4 regions of the Klebsiella sp. KE9456 genome follow, and region 1 is predicted to be linked to each of the others. Evidence: predicted binding sites of a transcription regulator. Region 1 holds the regulator's gene; each other region holds the start of a gene.

The links. Region 1 encodes LexA, which represses DNA repair genes until DNA is damaged. Its sites were predicted from a motif close to TNCTGTATGTACATACAGNA; they were not measured.
Region 2: the regulator LexA is predicted to act here: its motif matches at 1,526-1,545, upstream of uvrA (excinuclease ABC subunit UvrA).
Region 3: the regulator LexA is predicted to act here: its motif matches at 1,873-1,892, upstream of dinB (DNA polymerase IV).
Region 4: the regulator LexA is predicted to act here: its motif matches at 2,461-2,480, upstream of umuD (translesion error-prone DNA polymerase V autoproteolytic subunit).

The regions. Positions count from the first base shown of each region.
Region 1 is NZ_JBDYQK010000025.1:39,681-43,895, reverse strand. Features, by position in the region: gene zur (zinc uptake transcriptional repressor Zur) at 1-215, shown strand, start outside; gene ABK821_RS21285 (CsbD family protein) at 306-515, opposite strand; gene dinF (MATE family efflux transporter DinF) at 641-1,957, opposite strand; gene lexA (transcriptional repressor LexA) at 2,030-2,638, opposite strand; gene ABK821_RS21270 (diacylglycerol kinase) at 2,761-3,129, opposite strand; gene plsB (glycerol-3-phosphate 1-O-acyltransferase PlsB) at 3,259-4,215, shown strand, end outside.
Region 2 is NZ_JBDYQK010000003.1:2,765-6,979, forward strand. Features, by position in the region: gene uvrA (excinuclease ABC subunit UvrA) at 1-1,444, opposite strand, end outside; gene ssb1 (single-stranded DNA-binding protein SSB1) at 1,693-2,220, shown strand; gene ABK821_RS03725 (aspartate aminotransferase family protein) at 2,624-3,964, opposite strand; gene eat (ethanolamine permease) at 3,998-4,215, opposite strand, start outside.
Region 3 is NZ_JBDYQK010000038.1:3,192-7,406, reverse strand. Features, by position in the region: gene nqrE (NADH:ubiquinone reductase (Na(+)-transporting) subunit E) at 1-315, shown strand, start outside; gene nqrF (NADH:ubiquinone reductase (Na(+)-transporting) subunit F) at 327-1,550, shown strand; gene nqrM ((Na+)-NQR maturation NqrM) at 1,553-1,768, shown strand; gene dinB (DNA polymerase IV) at 1,910-2,965, shown strand; gene pepD (cytosol nonspecific dipeptidase) at 3,132-4,215, opposite strand, start outside.
Region 4 is NZ_JBDYQK010000004.1:212,004-216,218, forward strand. Features, by position in the region: gene zntB (zinc transporter ZntB) at 1-519, opposite strand, end outside; gene umuC (translesion error-prone DNA polymerase V subunit UmuC) at 753-2,018, opposite strand; gene umuD (translesion error-prone DNA polymerase V autoproteolytic subunit) at 2,018-2,440, opposite strand; gene ABK821_RS06025 (hypothetical protein) at 2,864-3,055, shown strand; gene ABK821_RS06030 (PTS sugar transporter subunit IIB) at 3,235-3,549, shown strand; gene ABK821_RS06035 (DUF1440 domain-containing protein) at 3,602-4,165, opposite strand.

The DNA.
Region 1 (4,215 bases):
TTATCTGCGACCGCTGCGGTGGCGTCAAAGAAGAGTGTGCGGAAGGTGTAGAAGATATTATGCATTCCCTGGCGGCGAAAATGGGCTTCGCTCTGCGCCACAATGTGATTGAAGCTCACGGCCTGTGTGCCGCCTGCGTTGAAGTCGAAGCCTGCAGCACGCCGGGGCACTGCCATCACGATCACACCATACAGATTAAAAAGAAAGCCCGCTGAGGGGTGAGCCGCAGCGGGAATCAAGGCTGACGGTACCTCCGGATACCGTCAAGGCAGGCACTAACAGTGGGTTAAAACACGACGCTTTCGCTACCAGCGATAATCGTTACGGGTTTCCCACTCCGTGACCTCTTTCTCGGCCTGGTCTTTGGCGTAGCCATAACGTTCCTGAATCTTACCGACAAGCTGGTCACGTTTACCCTCGATGACGGTCATATCGTCGTCGGTCAGTTTGCCCCATTGTTCTTTTGCTTTACCTTTCAACTGTTTCCAGTTACCGCCGATTTCGTCTTTATTCATCATGCAATCCTCATCGTTCGGTGAATGAACAGCCCGTTATGGGCCGGGCATGACTTAACTATAGATGAGTATTCTGAGTAGAATTTATTATTCAGAATCTTTAACCAGCAGACAAATAAAACCCGCTACGAAAACCAGGTTCCATACCGCCAGTGTCGCCGCCAGATGAGCGCCAGCGACGCCCCGCGCAGGGCAAGAAAAACCGTCAGCGCCAGCCACAAACCGTGATTCCCGAGAACCGGTAGCGTTAACAGCGTCAGGGCAAATCCCGCCGCCGCCACAACCATACTATTACGCATCTCCGCCCCGCGCGTCGCGCCGATAAACATACCGTCCAGCAAATAGCACCAGACACCAATCACCGGCAGTATCGTCTGCCAGATGAGATAGCGGTCGGCCAGTTGCTGCAATGAAGGCAGAGACGTCAACACGCTGATGATCTGCTCACCGGCAAGGCTGTAAATCAGCGTAAACGCCAGCGCCACCATCCCTGACTGGCGACAGGCCGCACGCCAGACGACAAGCAGTTGACCGTCATCGCGCGCGCCGTAGGCCTGCCCGGAATGGGCTTCAACGGCATAGGCGAAACCATCCAGTGCGTAGGCGGTAAAGGTCAGCATAGTCATCAGTACCGCATTGACCGCCACCACATCGGCGCCGAGACGGGCCCCGAATACTGTCACCGCCCCGAAGCAAAGCTGTAGCAGCAGCGAACGCAGCATGATGTCGCGATTTAACGCCAGCAAACGGCGTATGTCGCCACGCCAGGCGTTTTTCAACATCGACAGGGGAACGCCACGCAGCGCCAGCACGCGTCTCACCATTAACAGTCCAATAAAGAAGGTGGCGTATTCTGCCGTGACCGTCGCCAGCGCCGCTCCCTGAACATTCATATGCAGGCCGATCACCAACCATAAATCGAGCGCAATGTTAAGAACATTGCCGACCACCAGCAGGATCACCGGCGCCCGGGCATACTGCACACCAAGCAGCCAGCCCAGCAGGACCAGATTCGCCAGCGAGGCGGGCGCGCTTAGCCAACGAATCTCAAGAAAGTGCCGGGCCTGTACGAGCACAGATTCACTGCCGCCGACAATATGTAGCGCCAGATTGATTAACGGCCCCCTGAAGAGGACGATCGCTACCCCGGCGGCCAGCGCCAGAACAATCGGCTGCACCAGCGCGCGCGCCAGCCGCTGCGAATCGTTTGCGCCAAATGCCTGCGCCGTCAGTCCGGTAGTGCTCATGCGCAGAAACAGAAGCAGCATAAAAAGGAAGCTGGTGGCCGTTGCGCCAACCGCCACGCCTGCCAGATAAACTGGGCTGTCGAGGTGACCAATAACGGCGGTATCCACCAGTCCCAACAGCGGAACGGTGATATTGGAGAAGATCATCGGTAACGCTAAGCGCCACAGGGCTCTGTCAGCAGAGTTAAAAAGCATGGAAGAGGAGCCTGAATGGAAGTAAACGACGCAGCATCATGCATCAGCGGATAATGCTGCGGAATGGCGAGGTTATTGCCAGTTGCCGTTGCGGATAACGCCGACAGCCAGGCCTTCAATGGTAAAACTTTGTTCGCGCAGATCGACCACGATCGGGGAAAATTCGCTATTTTCAGGCAGCAGCTCAACGACGTTGCCCTGCTTTTTCAGCCGCTTCACGGTGACTTCTTCGTCAATGCGCGCCACAACCACCTGACCGTTGCGCACATCCTGCGTTTTATGCACCGCCAGCAGATCGCCATCCAGAATCCCGATGTCTTTCATTGACATACCGCTGACGCGCAGCAGAAAATCGGCGCTCGGCTTAAACATGGATGGATCCACCTGATAGTGGCCTTCAATATGCTGCTGCGCCAGCAGCGGTTCACCTGCGGCAACGCGGCCAATTAGCGGCAGACCGCTCTCTTCCTCCGTCAGCAAGCGAATACCGCGAGAAGCGCCAGAAACGATCTCGATTGCGCCTTTACGCGCCAGCGCCTTCAGGTGTTCTTCCGCCGCGTTTGGGGAACGAAACCCCAAGCGCTGAGCAATCTCCGCACGCGTCGGCGGCATGCCCGTCTGGCTGATATGATCCCGAATGAGATCAAACACCTCCTGCTGCCTGGTCGTTAACGCTTTCATTCCGCCCCCTGGGTGTATATACAGTTATGCTGTGAGTATATACAGCTAACGGTGATTTTGGAACCATATTTCACACAAAAATCAGCAGTTTCTTTCCATTTTGCGAACCGATACGGCAAGAGTCAGCGATAGTTCGCCCACAACAGCATTCCCCAGGTCATCAGCGCGATAATAATCGCCAGCAGAACCGCCGCGGACCCCAGATCTTTCGCCCGTCCCGAAAGGACGTGACGCTCAGGACCAATACGGTCGACGACGGCTTCAATGGCGCTATTGATAATTTCAACTATCATCACGAGCAGAACCGAACCAATCAGCAGAACCCGGGTGACGGCATCGACGTCCAGCCAGCAGGCTATTGCCACGGCAATAATGGCCGCGATACCTTCCTGACGAAATGCGGCCTCGTTGATCCACGCCGCGCGAAATCCTTTACAGGAATACCCTGCGGCTTTAATAATTCGGGTTAACCCGGTGGTATTATTGGCCATCAAACGAACCTTTTAATGTAAATAACGCCAATGAGTGTACGCGTTTGCCGCGTTACACCGGAAATTTTGCGCACTTTCTGTTATTCTTGCCGCGCATTTGCATGATTAACCAGGGGCTTCATATCGTCTATGTCTGGCTGGCAACGAATTTACTATAAATTACTGAATTTACCATTAAGGGTGCTGGTAAAAAGCAAGTCTATTCCGGCGCAACCTGCCGAGGAATTAGGCCTGGATACCTCGCGCCCTATTATGTACGTCCTGCCTTACAATTCGAAGGCGGACCTGCTGACGCTACGCGCTCAGTGTCTGGCACATGAGTTACCCGATCCTCTGGAGCCGCTGGAAATCGATGGCTCTCTGCTTCCGCGCTATGTATTTATCCACGGCGGCCCGCGCGTATTTACCTATTACACGCCAAAGGAAGAGTCCATCAAGCTGTTCCATGACTATCTGGACCTGCACCGTAATCATCCCGATCTGGATGTACAGATGGTGCCAGTTTCAGTGATGTTCGGTCGTGCTCCGGGGCGCGAAAAGGGAGAAGAAAACCCGCCTTTACGTATGCTCAACGGCGTGCAGAAATTCTTTGCCGTCTCCTGGCTGGGACGCGACAGCTTTGTGCGTTTCTCGCCTTCGGTCTCTCTACGTAAGATGGCGGACGAGCACGGCACCGACAAAATTATCGCTCAGAAACTGGCCCGCGTGGCGCGCATGCACTTTGCCCGCCAGCGTCTGGCAGCCGTCGGGCCGCGTCTGCCAGCCCGTCAGGATCTGTTCAATAAACTGCTGGCGTCAAAAGCCATTGCCCGCGCGGTGGAAGATGAAGCACGCAGCAAGAAAATCTCCCATGAAAAAGCGCAGCAAAACGCCATCGCGCTGATGGAAGAGATTGCCGCCAACTTCTCCTACGAGATGATCCGTCTGACCGACCGTATTCTGGGCTTTACCTGGAACCGTCTCTATCAAGGGATTAACGTCCATAACGCCGAGCGCGTTCGTCAGCTGGCGCACGACGGGCATGAAATTGTCTATGTGCCCTGCCACCGCAGCCACATGGACTATCTGCTGCTCTCCTACGTGCTG
Region 2 (4,215 bases), on a different contig from region 1:
GGGAAAGGGTCAGATAGTTCAGGCCGACGTTGACGAGGAATTTCAGGCGATCGCCAATCTCTTTCAGCACTTTCTCGGCGATTTGCGCGCGCTGGCCGGAGAGCTTCAGATTGTTGAAAAACGCCATCGCGTGGCCAATGCTCATATCTGAGATGGTCGGTAACGGCGTGTTTTCGACGAACACGTGCCGCGCTTCGCGACGCAGGCGAGTGCCGTCGCAGCTGGTGCATGGACGGTTGCTGATGAACTTCGCCAACTCTTCCCGTACCGCGCTGGATTCCGTCTCTTTATAGCGGCGCTCCATGTTGTGCAGCACGCCCTCGAACGGATGGCGGCGCACGGAGGTGTCGCCGCGATCGTTCATGTATTTGAATTCAATGTTTTCCTTACCTGAACCATACAGCACGACCTTCTGCACGCTGGCCTCCAGGGTTCCCCAGGGGGCTTCCACGTCGAACTTATAATGCTCCGCCAGCGATTTCAGCATCTGGAAATAGTAGAAATTCCGCCGATCCCAGCCGCGGATAGCCCCGCCAGCCAGCGAGAGTTCAGGATTTTGAATGACGCGTTCAGGGTCGAAATATTGCTGTACGCCCAGGCCATCGCAGGTCGGGCAAGCGCCAGCCGGGTTGTTGAAGGAGAACAGGCGCGGTTCCAGTTCACGCATGCTGTAGCCACAAATCGGGCAGGCGAAGTTGGCGGAGAACAGCAGCTCTTCCGCTTTTGGATCATCCATATTGGCGACGATCGCGGTGCCGCCGGAGAGCTCCAGCGCGGTTTCAAAAGACTCGGCCAGACGGGTGCTGAGATCTTCACGTACTTTAAAGCGGTCAATAACCACCTCGATCGTGTGTTTCTTCTGCAACTCCAGCTTTGGCGGATCGGAGAGATCGCACACTTCGCCGTCGATCCGCGCGCGGATGTAGCCCTGCCCGGCGAGGTTTTCCAGCGTTTTGCTGTGCTCGCCTTTGCGCTCTTTAATGATCGGCGCCAGCAGCATCAGACGCTGGCCTTCAGGCTGAGAAAGCACATTATCCACCATCTGGCTGACGGTCTGCGCCGCCAGCGGGACGTCGTGATCCGGGCAGCGGGGTTCGCCGACGCGTGCGTACAGCAGACGCAGGTAGTCGTGAATTTCGGTAATGGTACCTACCGTCGAACGCGGGTTGTGGGAGGTCGATTTCTGTTCAATGGAAATTGCTGGCGACAGCCCTTCGATATGGTCGACGTCCGGCTTTTCCATCAGCGACAGGAACTGCCGCGCGTAGGCGGAGAGCGATTCAACGTAACGACGCTGTCCTTCGGCGTACAACGTGTCGAAAGCCAATGAGGATTTGCCTGAACCCGAAAGCCCGGTAACGACAATCAGTTTGTCGCGTGGGATGACGAGGTTGATATTTTTGAGATTGTGGGTGCGGGCGCCCCGAACTTCGATCTTATCCATTCACCTTTCCCGGTAGATACGCGGATTGCCTGGTTTGCTTGAAGGACAAACGGCGGAAACGGCTAATTATGACACAATTTAACCTGTTTGAATATACAGTGTTCGAATGCATTTTCCGGCAAGCTATGTAACAATGTCAGCCCGCGCGTGATATCCGGAACACACTTCCCAGCTATCAAATGACCCCCTGGAAATGATACACTCGCGCGTTTACACTTAATCAAGAATCGTATTCAGGAGACACAGACATGGCCAGCAGAGGCGTAAACAAGGTGATTCTCGTCGGTAATCTGGGCCAGGACCCGGAAGTTCGCTACATGCCGAGTGGTGGTGCGGTTGCCAACATTACGCTGGCTACTTCCGAATCCTGGCGTGATAAAGTGACCGGTGAGATGAAAGAGCAGACTGAATGGCACCGCGTTGTGCTGTTTGGCAAACTGGCGGAAGTAGCTGGTGAGTATCTGCGTAAAGGTTCTCAGGTTTATATTGAAGGCCAGTTGCGTACCCGCAAGTGGACAGACCAATCCGGGCAGGACAAATATACCACTGAGGTGGTGGTTAACGTTGGCGGCACGATGCAAATGCTCGGCGGTCGTCAGCAGGGCACCGGCGCGCCGGCAGGCGGCGGTCAGCAGCAGGGTGGTTGGGGCCAGCCTCAGCAGCCGCAGGGCGGCAACCAGTTTAGCGGTGGCGCGCAGTCTCGCCCGCAGCAACAGGCTCCGGCAGCACCATCCAACGAACCGCCAATGGACTTTGACGACGATATCCCATTCTGAGTTTGAAGTTTTTATATGTAAACAAAGTGTTAACTCATTTTTTTGAGTTAACGCTAGGTTGCTGAAGCGCCGGTTGCAAGCCTGACTTATCCTTACCCAGTAATGGGTTTGAACCTCGAAAGAGGGAGGGGGAGTGTAGCATGTCAGGAAAAGGCTGGTTGCGGGGAAATAACCTGCTTTGCGCCAGCCATTGCAGGTTTCATCGGGTTAAGCCTGATTGGTTGAATAATCGTTCATCGTGGGTTTCCGGATATCTATGGCTCAAGGTTATTCTGGAGCCTTACCAATATTTATACCCGCCATACTCCAGGTTGCAGGCGCGCCGTCTTCTGAGCGACGCGTCTCATCCATGAGACTCGTTCTTTCGGAAACGGCACAATCTGGTTCTATCACCCCCGGCAGATCAGGAGCCTAATCTGGTCAGGCAACGGTCAAGCGCGCTCACCAGCCAGTCGATATCTTCGGCCTGGAAGCATAGCGGCGGGCGTAATTTAAGGACATTACCGTAAGGTCCGGCCACGGAAGTCAGGACAAACTCTTCGCGCAGCGCTTCAATAAGATTAAGCGCCAGGGCCTTATTCGGCTGTTTACTTTCCCTGTCGGTGACCAGTTCGAAGCCAATAAATAGCCCGGCGCCGCGTACATCGCCGACGCATTCGTGCTTATCCTGCAAAGTGCGCAGCGCCGCCAGCAGTTGCTCGCCGATATGCAGGCTATGGGCCTGGAGCTCTTCCTGCTGGATAACGCTCAATACCGCCTGGGCCGCAGCCATAGCAACGGGGTTGCCGCCAAAGGTGTTAAAATAGGGAAGCGCGTCGCTGAAAGCCGCCAGCACTTCTCCTTTAGCCATCAGCCCTGAGACCGGGATGCCGTTGCCCATCGGTTTGCCGGTGGTCACGACATCAGGCACCACATCGTGGCGGGCAAATCCCCAGAATGCCTCGCCGGTACGGGCAAAACCGGGCTGTACTTCATCGGCGATAAAAATCCCGCCGTTTTTATGGACCACATCGATCGCCTGTTTCAGAAAACCGCGTGGGCCAGGTAAAACGCCGTCAGAAGAGAAAATGGAGTCAGCCAGGAAACCGGCGAATTTAATGCCGTGGGCCGCCATATCATCAATCTGCTTCTGAATTTCCGCTGCAAACCAGGCGCCTGGATCGGCGGTCTGGTTACGGTAAAAATCCGGTGGGGCCACCAGGCGCGTTTCAGGCGCCAGGGGCTGGCCGCTGCCCAGAGCAGGCGATACGCCAGAGGTTAACGCGCTGGTTCCGTGGTAGGCCTCACGGGAGACAATAATGCCGGTGCCGCCGCTCCAGGCGCGGGCAATGCGAATCGCCAGGTCATTGGCCTCAGAGCCAGTACACATATACATCGCCCGATTAATTTCGCCGGGAAGCGTGGCGAGGAGTGACTCGCTGTAATCAAGAATATGTTCATGCAGATAGCGGGTATGGGTATTTAACTGCATCATCTGCTGGTGAACCGCTTCAATTACCGCCGGATGACAGTGGCCGATACTGGCAACATTGTTGTAAACATCCAGATATTTATTCCCCTGCTTATCCCACAAATACTGTCCCTGCCCGCGCACCAGATGAACTGGATTACGGTAAAACAGGCGGTAGGACTCGCCGAGGATCTTGCTGCGTTTATCGGTTAACTGGCGGATCTCCGGAGCCAGGCTGTCGGCATGTTCAGCGCGAAAGCTATTGGTGTCCATGATGGTTGATCGTACGGTCATAATCACTCCTTTTATTCAGGCTCTGAGGCAGACTTATTCGTTGGTCGCCGTGACCGGAGAGCTGGCAAGCGCGTTTCTCCGGGCGTGTGTTGTCAGAAAATAGAGGTAACCGGCTACCATAAAGGCCAGGAATAACGCGCCAATCTGCGGGTTAAACCACAGCATGGCAGCCAGGCAAACGACAGCGCAGAACAGGGCGATAGCGGGGATGAACGGGTAACCCGGCGCCTTGTAGCTGCGGAGTAACGTGG
Region 3 (4,215 bases), on a different contig from region 1:
GAGATGATCCTCGATAAGTATTTCCCGGCGCTCTATAACGCGTTGGGGATCTTCTTACCGTTAATTGCCGTTAACTGTGCGATTTTTGGCGGCGTTTCTTTCATGGTCCAGCGTGACTATAACTTCACTGAATCCATCGTTTACGGCTTCGGCTCAGGCATTGGCTGGATGCTGGCGATTGTGGCGATGGCGGGCATCCGTGAAAAAATGAAGTACGCGAACGTGCCTGCTGGTTTGCGTGGGTTAGGGATCACCTTTATTACCACGGGTCTGATGGCGCTGGGCTTTATGTCATTTTCCGGTGTGCAGCTATAAGGGCGGAAAGTATGGAAATTATTCTTGGCGTAGTGATGTTCACGCTGATCGTCCTGGTGCTATCGGGGCTGATACTTGCTGCGCGTGCAAAGCTGGTGAATGCGGGCGATGTGGTCATTGAAATCAACAACGAAGCGGATAAGCAGATTCGTACTCCTGCGGGGGATAAGCTCCTGAATACGCTCTCCAGCAACGGTATTTTCGTCTCATCAGCCTGCGGTGGCGGCGGTTCATGCGGTCAGTGTCGGGTGATGGTGAAAGAAGGCGGCGGCGATATACTGCCAACCGAACTCTCTCATATCTCCAAACGTGAGGCGAGAGAAGGTTGCCGCCTGGCTTGCCAGGTCGCGGTAAAGCAAAATATGAAAATCGAGCTGCCGGAAGAGATTTTTGGGGTTAAAAAGTGGCAGTGCGAGGTAATCTCCAACGATAACAAAGCCACTTTTATCAAAGAGCTGAAGCTGCGTGTACCGGACGGTGATGAGGTGCCATTCCGCGCAGGCGGCTATATTCAGATTGAGTGTCCGTCACATAAGGTGGCGTATGCCGATTTTGATATCCCGAACGAATACCGGGATGACTGGGAAAAGTTTAATCTTTTCCGCTACGTTTCCGAGGTGAAAGAACCCACGTTGCGCGCCTATTCGATGGCCAACTATCCGCAAGAGAAAGGCATCATTATGCTCAACGTGCGTATTGCGACGCCGCCGCCGCAAGTGCCGGACGCACCGCCGGGTATTATGTCTTCCTATATCTGGTCACTGAAAGCTGGCGATAAAGTTACGATTTCCGGGCCGTTTGGCGAATTTTTTGCCAAAGAGACCAATGCAGAGATGGTGTTTATCGGCGGTGGGGCAGGGATGGCACCAATGCGCTCACATATTTTTGATCAGCTCAAACGACTGCGCAGCACGCGTAAAATTAGTTTCTGGTATGGTGCGCGCTCCCTGCGCGAGATGTTCTACGGCGAAGAATTTGAACAGCTGGCGCGGGATAATCCAAATTTTACCTTCCATGTGGCACTCTCCGATCCGCTGGAGGAAGATAACTGGACCGGGTATACCGGTTTTATCCATAACGTCCTGTATGAAAATTACCTTCGCGATCATCCGGCGCCGGAAGACTGTGAATTTTATATGTGTGGCCCACCGGTTATGAACGCCGCGGTGATTAAAATGCTCAAAGATCTGGGCGTTGAGGATGAAAACATCATGCTGGACGATTTTGGAGGCTGATGATGCTGACGATTTTTGTGGCGACCTTTGTTATTTTTGCGCTGGTTATTCTGGGAATGTCGCTGGGATACCTGATCAAGCGCAAGAGCATTCAGGGGAGCTGTGGCGGGATCGCCTCGCTGGGGATGGAAAAAGTCTGCGACTGCCCTGAGCCCTGTGATGCGCGTAAAAAACGCATTGCTCTTGAGTCGCAGCGTCAGCAAAAGCGCATTCTCTAGTCTCTTCCGTTCCCTTAACCCGGTCAGTCATAGCGACGCCGGGTTATTCACCCCATGATATCCCTCGCCTCTTACAATGCCTCCCTTCTCAATGACCTGATTTATGCTGTATACTTATACAGTTGTGAGTGAGGGTTAACTATGCGCAAAATCATCCATGTTGATATGGACTGTTTCTTCGCGGCGGTTGAAATGCGTGACAACCCGACCCTGCGCGATATTCCTGTTGCTATTGGCGGTAGCCGGGTGCAGCGCGGCGTCATCAGTACGGCCAACTATCCGGCGCGTAAATACGGCGTGCGCAGCGCCATGCCGACCGCCACCGCCCTCAAGCTTTGCCCGCATTTGACCTTGCTGCCCGGCCGTTTTGACGCTTACAAAGAGGCATCGAATCATATCCGGGAGATTTTTTCCCGCTATACCTCGTTAATTGAACCGTTATCGCTGGACGAAGCCTATCTTGATGTTAGCGACAGCGTTCATTGCCAGGGATCCGCGACACGGATGGCGCAGGAGATCCGTGAGACAATTCAGCGCGAGTTAAATTTGACCGCTTCCGCCGGGGTTGCACCAGTAAAATTTCTTGCCAAAATCGCCTCGGATCTGAACAAACCCAACGGTCAGTTTGTCATCGCACCACATCAGGTCGCAGAATTTGTCAAAACATTGCCGTTATCGAAGATCCCGGGTGTTGGTAGAGTTTCAGCAGCGAAGCTGGAAAGCATGGGGTTACGAACCTGCGAAGATGTGCAGAAGAGCGATCTGGCGATGTTGCTTAAGCGTTTTGGTAAATTCGGTCGGATATTATGGGAGCGCAGCCATGGGATCGATGAACGAGAAATCAGCAGCGAGCGGCAGCGTAAATCGATTGGTGTGGAACGTACTCTGGCGGAGGATATCCATCAGTGGGATCTGTGCCAGTCGATTATTGAGAGTCTCTATCCGGAACTGGAACGACGTCTGGCGAAGGTAAAACCCGATTTGCTGATCGCTCGTCAAGGGATCAAACTAAAATTTAACGATTTCCAGCTCACCACGCAGGAACATGTCTGGCCCCGGTTAAATAAAGATGATTTGATCGCTACCGCCTATAAAACCTGGCATGAGCGGCGGGGAGGGAGAGGAGTCAGGCTGGTGGGGCTGCACGTGACGTTACTTGATCCGCAGCTTGAGAGACAACTGGTGCTGGGACTGTAATGATGCCAACCATCAGGCTTTACACAGAAGAGGATTTCCCGGTGCTGTGCGCGATATTTTTCCACGCGGTGAATGGATTACCCACTTTCGTATGGAAAAAATGTGGGACGGGAACGGTAGATTCGCGCGGAAGAGATCCGGCGGCGTGTAACCGCCGGATTATCGCTTACTTAGCCGGAATGGCTTTCAGCAGTTCTGTCAGCAGCGTCCAGTACTGACCAACGCTTTCGATATGAACCTGTTCGTCCGGGGAGTGAGGGCCGGTAATGGTTGGGCCGATAGACACCATATCCATCTCCGGATACGGTTTTTTGAACAAGCCGCATTCCAGGCCTGCGTGGATTATCTGGATGTTCGGCGTCTTGTTGAACAGACGCTGATAGGTTTCACGCACCAGATGCATTACCGGAGAGTTGGCATCCGGTTGCCAGCCCGGATAGGCGCCTTTGGCTTCGGTTTTCGCCCCAGCCAGCTTGCCCAGAGAATCCAGCATGCTCACGACATAATCTTTACCGCTATCGATCAACGAACGAATCAGGCAATGAATCTGTACGTTGTCGCTGGTCATCGTGACGACGCCGACGTTCAGAGAGGTTTCTACCACGCCTTTTGCCACGTCAGAGTTACGGATGACGCCGTTCGGCGTCGCATTAAGAAGGCGGACAAAGCTATCGCGGGATTGTGTCGTCAGCGCAGCCTGGTCGTTAGCGACCGGTTCCAGCAGCACCAGCAGATTTTTCTCTTTGGCCGCCAGTTCGTTTTTCAGGACCTGCTGATAATCATTGACCCGTGCTTTCAGGGCCTCTGTTTTATCCGCGGCTACAGCCAGGCTGGCAAAGGCTTCACGTGGGATCGCGTTACGCAGCGTACCACCGTTGAAATCGACCAGACGCAGATCCAGATCCGCAGCATGATCTGCCAGGAAGCGTGCCAGCAGTTTGTTGGCATTACCTAAACCGAGATGAATTTCACCGCCTGAGTGGCCACCCTTCAGGCCTTTTAGCGTCAGCTTAACGCTCTGGAAACCGGCCGGAATGGCCTCGCGGGTCAGCGGCAGATCGGAGGTGAAATCGATCCCTCCCGCACAGCCCATGTAGATTTCACCTTCTTCTTCGGAGTCGGTATTAATCAGAATATCCGCCTGCAACCAGTTAGCCTGCAGACCAAACGCACCATCCATACCGGCTTCTTCCGTCATGGTCAGCAGCACTTCCAGCGGACCGTGAGCCACGTTGTCGTCAGCCAGTACC
Region 4 (4,215 bases), on a different contig from region 1:
TTCCAGATCGATAATCCGGTCATGAAGTTGCTCAATAAACTCGCTGGCGTGATCGGTCAGCGCATCACAGACTTCCACCAGCCATCTACCGCCGTCTACCGGACCATTCCCCTCACGCAAGTCACCAAGTACATCGTCCAGCGCCAGAACTTTACGCTGCCGGGTTGTGACGATTAAACGCTCGTCCATATACAGGCGCATCGCCACCAGTTGGTCCGGGCGCTCATCAGTGCTGCCGTTGATACAGCGCAGCGTAATTAGTGCCCCATCGCCAATCCGCGTCACGCGGGGGCGCGTGCTTTCTCCGGCCAGCGCACCGCGCACATTATTGGGCAGCAGCGACGTCGACGCCAGCCATTGCGCGCTGTCAACATGGGTATAGTTAAGATGCAGCCAGCAAGGATGTTCCTTATCAATAATGTCGCTGTCCGCCAGCGGCTTCACGCCGCCCTGCCCGTCCAGCACCCAGGCAAAAATGGCATCCGGCACCTGGAGTTGCGAGCCCTTAATTGCGTCCACTGAACCTCCGTTAACTTATGCTGATTTCCGTAGTCTAGCCCTACACAACGGTTACGCAAGAGTTAGTCGCGACATGCCACTGAATTCACTGATGAAAAAGCATAGAGAATGGGGAAAAAACCTATTGGCGGGCTAACGTCCACAGGAAACCGAATCACTGCGGCCCTGCGGGTAACAACCCGACGAGCGTGATCAGCGCTTCGACGATAGCATGAATCGTAGATAGCAACGCTTTACAGCTTCACCCGCAACAAATCACTCAACCGGGTGGTGTAGGCTGGCGACAGCCTGTGCCGCTTCATCTCCCAGCGACGCGCGATTCCTTGCCCGGCAAACCAAAGCTGACCTTTCTCTCGTTGATTGACGGAATCCAGCACCGTCATAAGTGCTTCACTATTAGCATGTGGTTGATAGTCATCAAACAATCCGAACTGCGCCACGCCCTGGCTAAAGAAGTCCCCCAGCATCACCCCGCACTTTTGATACCGGTATCCCTCCCGCCAGATTGTATCCAGGCATTTTATCGCCGCCTTGATAATATCCCGGCTATCCCGGGTCGGGATCGGGATGTTGGTACCGGCGTTTTGGCCGTAGCAGGCTTCATTACCCGCAAACGGACTGGTTTTCACAAAGGCGGAAACATAGCGACAATATTGATGCTCTGCGCGCAGCTTCTCGGCGGCGCGCGCCGCGTGGCTGCATATGGCTTCCCGCATCAGTTCGTATTCAGTCACCTTATGACTAAATGAACGCGAGCAGATAATTTGCTGTTTACTCGGGATAAATTCTTCCAGTGCAAGGCAGGGTTCGCCGCACAGTTCTCGTACAGTACGCTCCAGCACGACGCTGAAATGCTTTCTGATCAGTGCAGTTGGCGTTCCGGCAAGCTCAAGCGCGGTGTTAATCCCCATCGCATTGAGTTTTTTCGCGGTGCGGCGGCCAACGCCCCAGATGTCACCGACGTCAACCCGCGCCAGCAGTTTCCGCTGCCTGACCGGCAAAGAGAGATCGACAACACCCGAGAATGTTGACCATCTTTTTGCCGCATAATTGGCCAGTTTGGCCAGCGTCTTCGTCGGCCCGATCCCCACGCCCACCGTCAGGCCGGTGCACTGGAGCAATGTACTTCGCACATGGCGACCGAATGCTTCAAGCTCCTCAGAACGGTGCATTCCGCTAAGATTCACAAAGGCTTCATCAATGGAATATTGATAAACCGCAGGAGCCAGCTCTTCAAGAAGCGTCATCACCCGTTGGGACATATCACCGTACAGCGCATAATTGCTGCTGAATACCGCCACCTGATGGCGTTCAAACTGCGATTTCACCTTGAAATATGGCGCGCCCATCGGGATCTCCAGCAATTTAGCCTCATCATTTCTGGCGATCACGCAGCCGTCATTGTTGCTTAACACCACCACCGGACGCCCGCGTAAATCCGGGCGAAAAACCATCTCGCAGCTGGCATAGAATGAATTGACATCCACCAGGGCAAACATTAACGAAACCTGTTGATACTGAAAGTGACAACACCAAAAATCTCCAGATCTTCGCCGTCATTGTGTAGCACAATCGGCGGAAAATCGGGATTCATCGGCAGCAGTTGCATGATGGGATGAGTGCACAAACGCTTAACCGTATATTCACCGGCCAGTGAAGCAATGATGATATCGCCATGCTTCGCTTTCAGACTGCGATCTACCACCAGCAGCGAGCCTTCATAAATACCGGCGTCAACCATCGACATGCCTGTCGCCATGACAAAATAGGTTGCCGCAGGATGACGGACACACAGCTCGTTGAGGTCAATCCCCTTCTCAATGTAATCCTGCGCCGGACTGGGAAATCCACACTGAACAAGGTCGCTAAACAGCGGAATCGACATGACCTGGCGCAATTCAACCGGTTTGTAGAACATCATAATAAACTCACTTGCAATGACACTGTGTTTTTATACAGTATCAATATTTACCAGGAATTTATCAACCCACCTGTCGCCCCCTGGCGTGAAGGCATTGAAGTTGTGGGGAATTTAGTCTGTCGTGAGCGCCGCTGGCGGCCCAATGGCTCCAGACAGAAGGTTCGTGCTCCCGGCACTTACCGATGGTCGACCATTGTACGCTGGAAATTTCCGCTCATTGAGAGGAGGATAGAATCCGTTAGTCCGCTCTGTGATCACAACCTGTGGGTGCCCGCCCGGCATACCGCGAAGAACCCATAGCAATAACGGAGATTGCCTACGGCGGAAAAGCCAATAAGAACTCGCTGTCGCACGGCTGTAATACAAACGTTGTAAGATAGGGTTCGGAGGCCATCAGTGCAAAAGCAAAAACGAGGTGAAGAGATGGAAACAGTAAAAGCCAACAATCTGGAACAGGCAAAGCAGCTTCTGCAGTCCGGCGAGGCCATAAAAATCGAACTGGATTTCGAACTTGATTCGGATACGTTTTTTAAGTTTGCCGTCGAATACTGTGTCAATGGGGCGAAGCTCACGCGCGTTGGCGATCGCTTCGTTATTTCACGTAAAAAAAAGTAATCGGCGAATCATCCCCAACCATTCACAGCATCACGCACGTTTGCGTTTTTTAGCTTCTGTGATGGCGACGGTCAGAATAAAATGGACGCAAGAAATTAACCTGTAAAATTGACATGTCGCGCATTTTCGTTAACGGTAGAGGAATAATGTAGCCTCGGTATCTCACCGAGGGTTAAATCGTGAAAAAATTATTAATATGTTGCTTGTTCGGCGCAACAGCAGGAATTATTGCCAGAAAAATGCAAAAAATCGCCGATAACCAGGCATTAGACCTCTTAATCAGCGCCGTTGGTGTTGAAAACTTCTTTAGCGTCGCGCCTGCCTATGATGGTGTTCTGGTCGCTCCGCATATTCAGTATAAGATTGAAGAGTTTATTAACGCGTTGAAATCCGGGCAAGAAATCGCTGTTATTGAAAGTTTGCCTTATGCTTCATTTGACGGCGAAAAGATTCTCAACTTTGCGATGAATACGATGCCTCAATCTCTGGCGTAGTCAGACTGCTGCCCTAAAGAACCCGCGAAATCACGGGTTCTTTCATGACGGCTTATCTGAACGGCGCGTCCAGGGGCACTTCAGCGTCAGGCTCGTGAGTGATGCGGTTGCGAAGATCGCGACGAATCATCTCAATTGCCCAGAACCAAAAGATATGTCCCACCAGTTCCGAAATATACTCATCCGCCGGAATATTCAATAATGAAGGCGTCAGGCCCAGTAACGGAAAAGAGATCCAGTGAACGGCGATAGTGGCGACAATACCTGCCCATACCCCCTGCCATAATTTAACCTTCGGGAAAACTTCGGCAACAACGCAATAGCCGACGGCAAATACCAGAGAGAATATAATATGCGTGACCATCACCGGATTGATAATGTGCTCGGAAAAAGTATACACCGTATGGGTGGGGTCTATTCCCAGGTAGTCGCGCAGGAAAAGATAAGGGGGATTAAATTCATCCCTGCCGCCGGAGAAAGTACGCGGCGGCAAAGGAACTTCTGCCCCCCATTTCACAAACGCCGACATAATCCCTGCAATCACCCCAACAAATAGCGCTACGCCATAACGACGCCGACCGGGTTTTGTTTGTACAAAAAAATCTTTAATCGCCATAAAATTCACCACCAATACATTACATTTATTTTCCGTATGTAATATTTAAT